DNA from 2 places in the Paenibacillus sp. FSL K6-2441 genome. Region 1 is predicted to be linked to the other one. Evidence: riboswitches for the same ligand, from Rfam matches in the RefSeq annotation. Region 1 holds a riboswitch; the other holds the start of a gene.
What was found. A riboswitch is a leader RNA that binds a small molecule or an ion and turns the genes downstream of it on or off. The one in region 1 is predicted to bind thiamine pyrophosphate.
Positions count from the first base shown of each region.

Region 2: linked by a shared signal. The riboswitch ahead of NSQ80_RS14530 (thiamine phosphate synthase) and the one ahead of tenA (thiaminase II) in region 1 are both predicted to bind thiamine pyrophosphate.

Region 1 is NZ_CP150174.1:2,645,415-2,651,117, forward strand. Features, by position in the region: gene NSQ80_RS12050 (sigma-70 family RNA polymerase sigma factor) at 1-127, opposite strand, end outside; gene thiE (thiamine phosphate synthase) at 454-1,140, opposite strand; gene thiD (bifunctional hydroxymethylpyrimidine kinase/phosphomethylpyrimidine kinase) at 1,137-1,955, opposite strand; gene thiM (hydroxyethylthiazole kinase) at 1,952-2,800, opposite strand; gene tenA (thiaminase II) at 2,866-3,552, opposite strand; TPP riboswitch at 3,708-3,811, opposite strand; gene NSQ80_RS12075 (hypothetical protein) at 4,042-4,344, shown strand; gene NSQ80_RS12080 (hypothetical protein) at 4,458-4,580, shown strand; gene NSQ80_RS12085 (alpha-mannosidase) at 4,604-5,703, opposite strand, start outside.
Region 2 is NZ_CP150174.1:3,158,600-3,164,302, reverse strand. Features, by position in the region: gene NSQ80_RS14550 (helix-turn-helix transcriptional regulator) at 1-661, shown strand, start outside; gene thiH (2-iminoacetate synthase ThiH) at 730-1,845, opposite strand; gene NSQ80_RS14540 (thiazole synthase) at 1,849-2,628, opposite strand; gene thiS (sulfur carrier protein ThiS) at 2,633-2,836, opposite strand; gene NSQ80_RS14530 (thiamine phosphate synthase) at 2,842-3,486, opposite strand; TPP riboswitch at 3,601-3,703, opposite strand; gene NSQ80_RS14525 (aromatic acid exporter family protein) at 3,925-4,848, shown strand; partial or broken gene NSQ80_RS14520 (3-beta hydroxysteroid dehydrogenase) at 4,958-5,131, opposite strand; gene NSQ80_RS14515 (hypothetical protein) at 5,378-5,563, opposite strand; gene NSQ80_RS14510 (hypothetical protein) at 5,662-5,703, shown strand, end outside.

The DNA of each region.
Region 1 (5,703 bases):
CTAAATGAGCGCTCTTTAACATGTGATACACGAAAGCTAGAATCTTCCGCTGATACCTTCGCATCAGCTCCGAGTACAGTTCCGTGTTACCTTCCTTAATTTCGCGAATCATTTGGGAATCCGTCATTTAGGTGCGATCCTCCTCGCGCTTCCATGGGCCATCTTCCCGTTCGATTCTTTCCTAAATTATTACCGAACAGGGGCGAAAAAGTTGCGGTGATCTATGTAACATAAACTAAAAAATATCATACCAACAAGACAGCAAATTAACAGCATTGCCAAACATTGAGGATATTATACCATAGGAGTAGGAATTAAAAAAATATGCGTTCACGCATTATTCATGACAAAAGCGAAATTAATACGAATCCCCTTTACCATATGATCCACAAATTCCCAGACCCTTGCCTGGGGCAAGGGTCTGGTCTGCGTATTGCGTATATGATGAAGCTCTCAAGTTGTGCTTGTGCCGGCATCCGTTGTCGCGTATAACTGCGCAGCGGCTTGGCGGACGTCATCCGCCAAGGTTATGGCGGAGATCACGGCAACGCCATCGGCACCGGCGCGAATCACGTCGCCGGCTGTTTCGGCCGTAATGCCGCCGATGCCAACCAGCGGCAAGGTGATCCCGCGGTCGCGAAGCTCGCGGAGAATCGCCGGCCCTTGCGGCGCTTTGGCGTCCGCCTTCGAGGCCGTGGGGTAGATCGGCCCGATGCCGAGGTAATCGGCGCCATGCCGCACGGCGGCCTCCGCCTCGGCGAACGTGTGCGCGGAGACGCCGAGAATGCGGTCGCCGATCCGGGCGCGGACCTGCGCGGCCGCCTCGTCCTCCTGGCCGACGTGAACGCCGTCGGCACCGATCGCAAGGGCCAGTTCCACGTCGTCATTGACGAGGAACGGCACGCCCCGCCGGCGGCATGCGGCCAGCAGCTGGACGGCAAGCGCCCGCAGCGGCTCCCCGGTGAGCGCTCCCGGTCCTTTCTCGCGGAACTGCACCAGCGTCACGCCGCCGTCCAACGCCGCCTCCAATACGCGGAGCGGATGATCGCGGCAGTTCGGGCTGCCAAGGACCAGATACGTGCGCAGCAGCTTGCGCATCCAATCCGCCGCAATCCGCCCGCTTCCGACCCCGCCGCTCATCGGGACGCTCCTTGCAGCCGGCGATAGGCAAAATGGTTGGTCGGGCCGTGCCCTTGCCCCAATCCAAGCTCATGCTCAATCGCCGCCTGAATGAAGGCTCGCGCGGTTCGCACCGCCTCGAAGGCCGGTGTTCCTTTAGCAAGCTCTGCCGTCAAAGCGGCCGAGAACGTGCAGCCTGTGCCGTGCGTTTGTGACGTAGGGATCCGCCGCTCCACCAGTTCGCTGAAGGTCGCGCCGTCATAATACAAATCCACGACCTGCTCGCCGGCAGCGGCATCATGCCCTCCTTTGATGACGACCTGCTGCGCCCCGTAAGCACAGATCCGTTTTGCTGCCTCGCGGCGGTCCTCCATGCTGCGGATGGACAGGCCGGACAGCACCTCCGCTTCGGGAAGGTTCGGCGTTACGATGTACGCCAGCGGCAGCAGCTGCGAGCGCAACGCCTGCACCGCTTCCGTCTGGAGCAAGGAAGCTCCGCCTTTGGCGATCATCACCGGGTCGACAACGACCCGGTTCCAGCCGAACGCGCGGATTTGCGCGGCCACCGCCCCAATGATTTCGGCGCTGAACAGCATTCCGGTCTTTAGCGCATCTACGCCGAGGTCGGAGCCAACCGCATCGATTTGCTCTGCCGCAGCTTCCGGAGGCAGCGGATAGACGTTGGACACGCCCAGCGTGTTCTGAACCGTCACGGCGGTGATCGCCGACATCCCGAATACACCCAGCTCCTGGAACGTTTTCAGGTCGGCCTGGATGCCAGCCCCGCCGCCGCTGTCCGACCCGGCAATCGTTAAGGCTCTAGCGATCTGGCTCATCCGACCCACCATCCGCCGGCTCCGGTCGCCTGAAATTCACGCACTGCCGCGTGCCCTTTGAGCGAGTGCGGGTGCAGCTTCGCCAGCTCGTCGAGGAACGCGATCTGGAAGCTGCCCGGGCCGGCCGAAGCCGTCCGCTCGGCGGCACGGGACGCGGCAGCGCCATAGAACGCCAGCCCGGCGGTGCCGGCCAGCAGCAGATCGCGCTCCACCGCGGCGAAAGCCCCCAACACCGACGTCAGCAGGCAGCCCGTGCCGGTCACCTGGGTGAGCAGCGCGTCGCCGCCGCTCACGATCCGGCACTGCAGCCCGTCGGTGATGACATCTTCACGGCCGGTGATCGCCACGACCGTGTTCAGCGCCCGCGCGGCCCGCACCGCGAGCTCGGCCGCCTCGGCGCTCGCGGTGTCGCCGGCGTCGACGCCCTTGATCTCGCGGGATTCCCCGACGAGATGGGCGATCTCCGCCGCGTTGCCGCGCACGAGCGACACCTTCACCTCGCGCAGGATGCTCAGCGCCGACTCGGTCCGGAAGGCGGTAGCTCCCGCGCCCACCGGGTCAAGCAGCACCGGCACGCCGTGGGCGTTCGCCGACTGGCCGGCAAGGATCATCGCCTCCACCTGCGGCGTCGACAACGTGCCGATGTTAAGGACAAGCGCGCCGGCGATCTTGGCCATATCGGCCACCTCCTCCGGCGCATACGCCATGACCGGCGACGCGCCAAGCGCGTACAAGCCGTTCGCCGTAAAATTCGTGACAACCACGTTCGTGATGTTATGAACGAGCGGTTTCGTATTTTGCACCTTTTGCAGCACTTCGGATAGCTCTTTTTCCAGCAAACTCATATAAGTTCAACCTCTCTTTCGATCATTTGGCTTTGGGCATGGATGGATAGCGAATCGGCGCGGAGTTACAGCTGAAGCACCGGCACCGCAACCGGCCAATCTTCCAACCGATACGCCATATCCCAGAAGAGATATTCGAGCTGGCAGCTCTGCAAAAAATGCTCGGTCATGCGTTGACGCTCCGCCGCATTGGCGGTTTCCGCCCATTGGTCCAACGCCCGCATGAACTTCTCTGTGACGCCTCCTGCCCGTTGACCGTAAAAAGTGATCCACTCATAGTACGGATGCTCCGGCGTCGGCTGCACTTCCTCCAACAGCTTCTTGCCAATCTCCAGATAAGTCCACGGACAAGGCAGGAGCACGGCGTATATTTCTCCCAAACTTCCTTCGTGGGCCACCGTCAGCATATGACGGATATAATGATGAGCCGAAGGGGCTAGCGGAAAGCCTTGCAAATCTTCAAATTTCACCCCGGCCACCCGGCAAAAATTGTGATGCGGATGAATCTCACTGTTTAAAATGAAATCGATCTGTTGATTGAACAACGCAATCTCCTCGCGGGTCTGGCACTTGGAAATCGCGATCCCGTAAATTCGCATGTAAGCATTCAGATACTCAAAATCTTGCTTGACGTAATGAATGAGCTGTTCTTTCTGTAACCGGCCTTCCGCAATACCTCTGACAAAGGGATGATCAAATATCGCTTGATAAATTCCGTCCGCCTTCCTACGCAACTCTTGAGAAAATCCCAACTTCTCCACCTCCACAAATTTTGGCAAGGAAATCCTCTGAGAGGACAACGGCAAACCGAGCTGCCAGAGCACGCAAAAAAGCCGCTCCGTAGAGGGAGCGGCTGGATGAACCCTAGGCATACCGATATACTCATGGCAGCCTAAGCGCATGTCACTTGGGGCCGGCTCCACTTTCCTACGCTAGTATGAACTAGATCAGGTTCAAAGGGTCCAAGATGATCTCTTGTCTCAGCCGATGACGGCGCCCCTAGTGGATTTCCTATGCAATTCAATTATTACTCTACCGGTCCCTGCCTGGATTGTCAATCCCGTCCAGATGGTGGAATAGGTGGATCGTTTGCGTCTCTTCGTCTACACCAACCCCGCGCGGTTGCATAGCATAAATAACAGGGCACTCCTAGGAATCGATTTAGGATCGATTTCGGGATCGGTTCGACCTGTTCCCCATGACAAGCAACTGGACTCCATCAAGTTAAGGAAGGTAAAGCCATGAACTCAGCCGGAAAGAACAAGTCCTCGTCTTCCAGCAAGAAAAACGGCAAAAAAGGCGGCTTCCGGCCTAAAACCCCGGAATACACCGTAGCTGCGCTGCTGCTCTCCGGCAAACTACGCGTGGATTCCGTCCAGTTATACCGAAACGCGACCATGTTCGTCTCCTTGGTTGGCGAGTACAAAACGATCAGCAGCGACGCGAACGCCGATAAACTGCTGAATTTCCTCAATGAAAACGGGGATCTCACCATCAACGACATCATTAATGCCATGAAGAAAAAAGCGGACAGTTCCTCCTAATGCTGGCGTTCGTTGTCGTAAGCCGGAGTTGCTCCAAATGCCTGTTCATTTCAGCGGACGCCAAATGGAGATTGTACGCTTTGAACTTAATTACGATTACGGGGGTTTGCCACATGGGTCAATTTGACGGCGAAGGTTTTTCCGAATTGATTGTGATCATTATTCTGGTGGTTTTATTTTTCTATGGTTCCAACGATATTGAAACGCTAACAGGCGCCCCCACTTCCGACAACTGAGGAGGCGCCCGTTTCGCCCATCTTTATTTCAACTGAAGACGAATCGTCTTGATTTCATAAGGCGTCACTGTCAGCTCAATCGTATCTGCGGAGGACAGCTCTCCGGCCGGACGTTCCATCAGGTCGGTTTCCTGCCAGGACGCCACGGGCACTCCGACGTGTAACCGGACGCGGCCCCGGCCGCCCTTATATTCATGGAAACGGACGATCACGCTATCGTCGTCTTCCGCTTTTTTCACCGCATCGATGACGACATCCGCACTGCCGCTCGTTTGAAGCAAGGAGAACGACGGAGTATGAGCCGTACCTGGCGTAGCGTATACCGGTTGATTCAGGAGCGCTGCCGCCTGCACGGTACCGCCTTCGGACCAATCCCCCTCATGCGGATACAGCGCATACGTAAATTCATGCTCGCCGCGATCCGCCTGCGGGTCTGGGTACGTTGCCGATTTCAGCAGCGACAGGCGTATCACATGATCCTTAATGTCATGCCCGTACTTGCAATCATTCAGCAGACTAACCCCATAGCCGCGCTCCGACAAATCCACCCATTGATGCCCGACCGTTTCGAAGCGGGCGAAATCCCACGACGTGTTCCAATGCGTTGGGCGCTTCACATTGCCATACTGAATGTCGTAAGTCGCTTCCGTCGCCCGAATGTCCACTGGAAAAGCAACCTTCAGCAGCTGCTGACGTTCCTGCCAATCCACCCAAGTCCGGAAATCGATCCGCCGGTTATCGGCATACAGAATCATCTGCTGGCGAATCGTCGAGCTCATGTACGTCCAGGTAAATGTGACGACAGCCCGCAGCGTACCGGTAACGACCTTGCATTCTTGGAGTTGCTCAACCTCGCGCTGCTTCTCCTGATAGAACACATCGATGTCCCAAGCCTCAAACATTTTGGGCTTATCCTCAAACACCTGCAGCACGTTGCCCTGTTCGCCGGAAGCCAGCACTTCACGGCCAGCGACGCGGTCGAAGATGGAGATCAGCTGCCCGCGGTCGTTCCACTCAATGTTATAAATCGGAGTTTCAATCCCGTTTGGCCGCGCTTTAAACGGTTCGCTTGTCACCGCGTTATTTGCTTGCCCGTCCTTCTTACGTTGGATCGTTACAAAGC
Region 2 (5,703 bases), 510 kb from region 1:
CCCGGAAACGGATAAACTGATCGCATTATGCGAATTGTTTGAGGTTAGCATGGATCATTTGGTCCGGGGAGTGCCAACGGAAAAAAGGGAGCTTCCTCCGGAATCAAATGGATCGGCGATGTTCCGCTATCGATATCACTATGAATATAAAAGTGAAAGAACCTGGTTTGGCGTACCGCTTCTGCACATCAATGTGGGGCGCGGGATGTACGTGGCCAAAGGGATCATCGCGATCGGCAATATTTCCATCGGCGCTGTCTCCCTGGGGCTCATTGCGCTTGGCGGTTTAAGTCTGGGTGTGTTGGCGGCGGGGGTGATAAGTCTGGCTGCGATTGCCTTAGCCTTGATTCTGGCGTTGGGCGGCTTTGCGGCCGGTTTCATCGCAGCTGGAGGGGCCGCTGTTGGTGTGTTGGCTTTTGGCGGATTCGCCGTGGGCGTGTATTCCTTTGGCGGCCTAGCGATCGCATCGAGGATTGCCGTCGGAGGTTATGCCAGCGGGCACATCGCCATTGGTGATGCTGTACGCGGAACTTATTCAATGGCGATCCCAGACGGCGAATTTACCCACGTTCAGGCCGAACAGGTGAGGGCTTTGATCAACCAGGAATACCCAAAGATGTGGAAACCGCTGACAGAATGGATCGTTTCATTATTCCATTGATAGGATAAGTAGATGAGCCGGACATTTCCCTAGATATTAGGGAGGGTCCGGCTCGATTGATGTTCGCCCTAGCTTTCAGTTGGGACTAAGATATCCCAGTCTTTAAACACAGGCTGCAGTCCGTTTTGATAGAGCATTTCCCGGATTTCGGCTACGCTACGCTCATCGGATATTTGAAACTGCGGGGTGCCTCCGCCTTGGGAATGGCCCCCAACTGCCGTGGATACGCCGGCTGACATCTTGGTAACGCCAAGGTGAACCAGCCTGTCGCGTAATCGGGCAGGCTCCCGGCTGGATAAGGTGATCCCGGCCCGCGGCAGAAAGAGACGGTAGACGAGCATCACCTGTACCAAAGCCCGATCGGTCACCTGGGCATCCGGTTCGTAATCTCCGAGAAAAGGGCGGAAGCGCGGAATCGATAAGCTGATCTCACAACCTGGATACTTGGTTTGCAAATAATCCGCGTGCATGGCGGCAAAGAAGGCTTCCTGTCTCCAATCGTACAAGCCAAGTAATGCCCCGATATTCACGGCCCGGTAACCTGCAGCACATCCGCGTTCCGGGGCATCCAGCCGATTTCGATAATTGCGCTTGGGGCCTTTGATATGGAGCTTGGCATAGGTTTCCCGGTGGTAGACCTCTTGGAATACCGTCAGGCTGTCTACGCCTGCCGCAGCTAGCTCCTGATATTCGGAGACAGACAGCGGGTTCACCTCAATGCCGATGGATGAAAAATAATTGCGCAGCACCTTCACGCAGTCTCTTAAGTATTCGACCGGGGAATCTTTGCGGGATTCACCGGTTAACAGCAGGATATGACGGATCCCGGTTGCCGCAATCGCTTCAGCTTCCCGTTCGACCTCTTGCATGTCTAATTTTTTTCGCGGAAAATCATAGATCGAACTAAAGCTGCAATACTCACAGTGGTTCACACAATAATCGGACACATACATCGGGGTAAACAATTGGATTACGTTCCCGAACTGGCTTTGGGTGATCTGCTGTGCCCGTTGGGCCATCTCCTCCAAATGTCGATCAGCCGCTGGTGACAGCAAGGCTAGCAGATCCTCCGCATCAAGCTTAGGCTTGCTAAGCGCCCGCCTTACATCTGCATCGCTGTAACCTTGAAGCCGCTGTGGAAAGGGGAAGCCTTCCCAGGATTGGATTTTGTCATAGAAGCTCATCCCTTAGGCCTCCACTTCATCCAGAAATCCGGTTAGCGGGGAAGAGGCTACCGCGTTTTGCTCCACCGGTCCCAGCCCGGCCAAATGAGCTAGTCTGCCGGCCACTACGGCTGCGCGGAACGCTTCGGCCATCCCCAGCGGATCACGGGCGGTCGCAATCGCTGTGTTCAAGAGGACCGCCGCCGCTCCCATTTCCATCGCTTCCGCCGCCTCAGACGGCTTACCGATGCCGGCGTCAACGATCACCGGCAGGCCTGCTTCCTCGATCAGGATCTGAATCAGTTCCTTCGTCCGCAGACCGCGGTTACTGCCAATCGGTGAACCGAGCGGCATGACGGCAGCGGCTCCTGCATCCCTTAGCCGGAGAGCAGCCGACAAATCCGGGCTCATATAAGGAAGGACAACGAACCCTTCTGCGGCCAATACCTCGGTTGCTTTAATGGTTTCCACGTTGTCTGGCAGCAAATAACGTTGATCCTGGATGACCTCCAGTTTAATCCAATTGCCCATATCCGCCGCTCTGGCCAGCCTTGCGATGCGGATTGCTTCTTCTGCGTTGCGGGCACCGGAAGTGTTCGGCAGCAGCGTCATATGTGGAGGAATATGATGCAGCAGATTTTCCTCCTCCCAATCGGGATTCACTCTTCTTAAAGCGACAGTGATGACTTCTGCTCCTGAACGTTCGATCACTTCGGGAATTAAGGTGTTGCGGTTATATTTGCCAGTACCGATAAAGAGACGGCTGGACAACGCCTTGCCGCCTATATGGAATAAGTCCTGCATAGGATCAACCTCCCCCAACAAAATGGACTAGCTCAATACGATCCCCATCCGATAACGGGGTCACGTCATAGTCTTCCTTTCGTACAACTGTACCGTTTAGTTCAACCAACAGCTTTCGGTCCTTCCATGGGGGCTCTGCTAATAAATCGGCCAGTGTGACACAGCTTTCGTTGATCGTCGTCTCTTTCCCATTCAGACGAACCTGCACGTGGTTCACCTCCTTTCCAGCCAAGCTGCTTGCATCGCCTTGCGGTAAGCTTGGGCTTCTTCTGCCGGGTCCGGTGCATGAAACAACCTTGTCATGACGGCAATCCCTTGAGCGCCGCAGCGGATGATCTCTCCCGCTTGATCCGGTCGGATGCCTCCAATGGCGATCATCGGAACCGGGCAAGCCTTCGCCGTAGCAGTTAATGCCGCCAGCCCTCTGCCGGGAAGTCCGGGTTTGCTGGAGGTATCGTACACATGTCCGAACAGGCAATAATCCGCTCCATCTACGGCGGCCTGCACTGTTTCTTCCACCGAATGAACCGACCTGCCCAAGCGCATCCCGCTGGCTAACGGACGAGCGGAGTCCACCGGAAGACTATGGCCGGCTAAGTGGACATTCACTGCCCGCGCGGCCAAGGCCACGTCCAGCCGATCGTTCACGACAATTTTGTTCAGCGGAATGCCTGATTCGAACATTTGTTGAATGATCTCCAGCTGACCTTTCGCGGTGAGCTGCTTATCCCGCACATGAATGTAATCCAAGTAGGGAAGGGCCTTGAGGGATACCCTGAGCAGTTCGGATACGTGGATGGGAGAGATGGAGATCAGATGCAGTTCGGGTGCGGTTAGCGTTAATTTTTGGCTCGTCATATTCATCCCCTCTCAGGTTAGAAATCCAATGCAAAAAAGCCCCCTCCGTAAGGAGGGGGCTAAGTTCAGCAACAGAATGTATAAGCCTAAATAGACCTATTTTCCGGTTCATGTATGCTTTACTCTCCACTTCCCTACGCAGGTCTTAACCCGTTCAGGTTCAAAGGGTCCGAATCTTTCGATTCATCTCAGCCTTGCGGCTCCCCTAGTGTCGATCGATTTAGAATTGTCATGTTTACTATACACGGGGATCCAGATAATTACAACCGTTGAATTGGATTGGTGTTAAGCTGCCTGCTTTAAGCCGTTTCCAAGAAGTTTTCATGAAAATGTCACGATTTATCGCAAAAATAGCCGTTTTGTGATGTTTAATTAAATTGAAGCGAATTAAAAACATCCTCTATAATACGGTCGGAGCTTGATTGGGGAGTGATGAGATTGAAATGGACGATTGGTTTACGCAATCTCAAGACAGGGCTAGCCATCTGTTTGTGTGTGATCGTTGCAGCGTTATTGCGCCTGGAGTATCCTTTTTACGCCGCGATCGCAACGATCATTTCCATGGAAAATTCGGTCACCAACTCATTTACGGCCGGGAAACATCGGACGATGGGGACGTTTGTTGGGGCGATCGTGGGTGCAGGTTTCGCCATGATTGAGCCTGGGAACGCGGTGTATTGCGCGTTAGGCGTCATCGTCGTGATCTATGTCTGCAATTTGCTGAAATGGAATAAGTCGATATCCATCGGGTGTATCGTTTTTTTAGCCATTATGTTAAATCTTCAGCCGGGTGAAAGTCCGATTTTTTATGGGATTAACCGGATCACGGACACACTGGTTGGTATTGCTGTTGCTGTGATCGTCAATTTGGTCGTCTTCCCCCCTAAGCATGAGGCCGATTTGGAAAAGGCGCGGAAAGCCGTCGCTAAGCGGATGGCCGATTTATTCGGGCAGATCACGACGTGCCGGGAAGTCGTCGATTTGGAGAGTTTTCGTGCGGAGCTAAGTTGCCTGGAGAAATATTATCAGCTTTGCAAAGAGGAATTCCATCTGACTCGAGATCTCAGCGAATCGATGGAGCACATCGGCAAAGAAATTGAATCCTATCGCCATATCTATGAGCATTTGGTGATTTTGCAGCAGCTGCTTGCCGAGCATCGACTGTTGCTGGTCGAGGCCGATCATGAACGGAGCGACTCAGCAGAGGTAGGAAACCGTAGTGAAGAGCAGCAGTACAAGATCGAAACCGTCTATGAGTACCACGCGGATTGGATATACGCTGAGCTGCAGAAGCTGGGATTACCGCTTCCGATTAAGGAGCGGGGTCGTTTCCAGACGAAAGCGGAGCTTAAAATATCGTAACGTGGGTATGGTGCCTACGATTTTCTAACGAACAGGTAGAAAGGGGATGTCCCAAGAGCCGTTAAAGGCTTCTGGGGCATCCCTGCTTTTTTAAGCAAAATAGTGTCCTGATGGCACCAAGAAAACCGAAATGGGCATCAGCCTCTTCCGGTGTGATGCTGACCACAGGCACGTTTAATTGCCGCCCGATGACAGCAGCGATTTCGCGAAGCTGAATGCCTTCGTCGCCGGCACCAAGCAACCGTGAACCCGCTGGGGCGGACTCTACATCCGCTAGTATGAAAAAGAAGGGTTGCTGGATGAGATTGATGAAAATCAAAGGCTTTTAGTGGATCAGAGCCCTCTTCCAGCCATAGCTCATATACCAAGAGATTCGCGGGAAAAAGATATTTAGTAAAGCAAGAAGGACAAATAAAAATAAAAAGACTCCCATTACTAACCTTAAAACACAATACGTTAAGTATCGGAAATTGTTTCAAGGATTGTTTTTATACAGTAAAAAAGGAGTGCACTAGCAGTTTTTGGCCTGTTAGAATCTAAAGGAGAAGAAAAGAAGGAGTCCTACGATGATGACGAGAGTGGTCCAAAAGCCGCCTTTTGCTAAAGCGTCCCAATCTCCGATTTCAGCACGATTCATCGAATCCGCAAAATTGATGAAAGGCTTACGTTGATACTCTTTAAACTTTTCTTTCTCTTGTTTCTCCCACATATTCACTGTAATCCCTCCCTATGGGTTACCCTTTAACATTAGTATACTTGGAACCGCGTTGAAGAGCATTCATTTTTTTAAATTGAGTTTAGGAGCCGATCTCTATGAACAAACTCCCCCCAAATAAATCAACGAAGTCTTCTCTT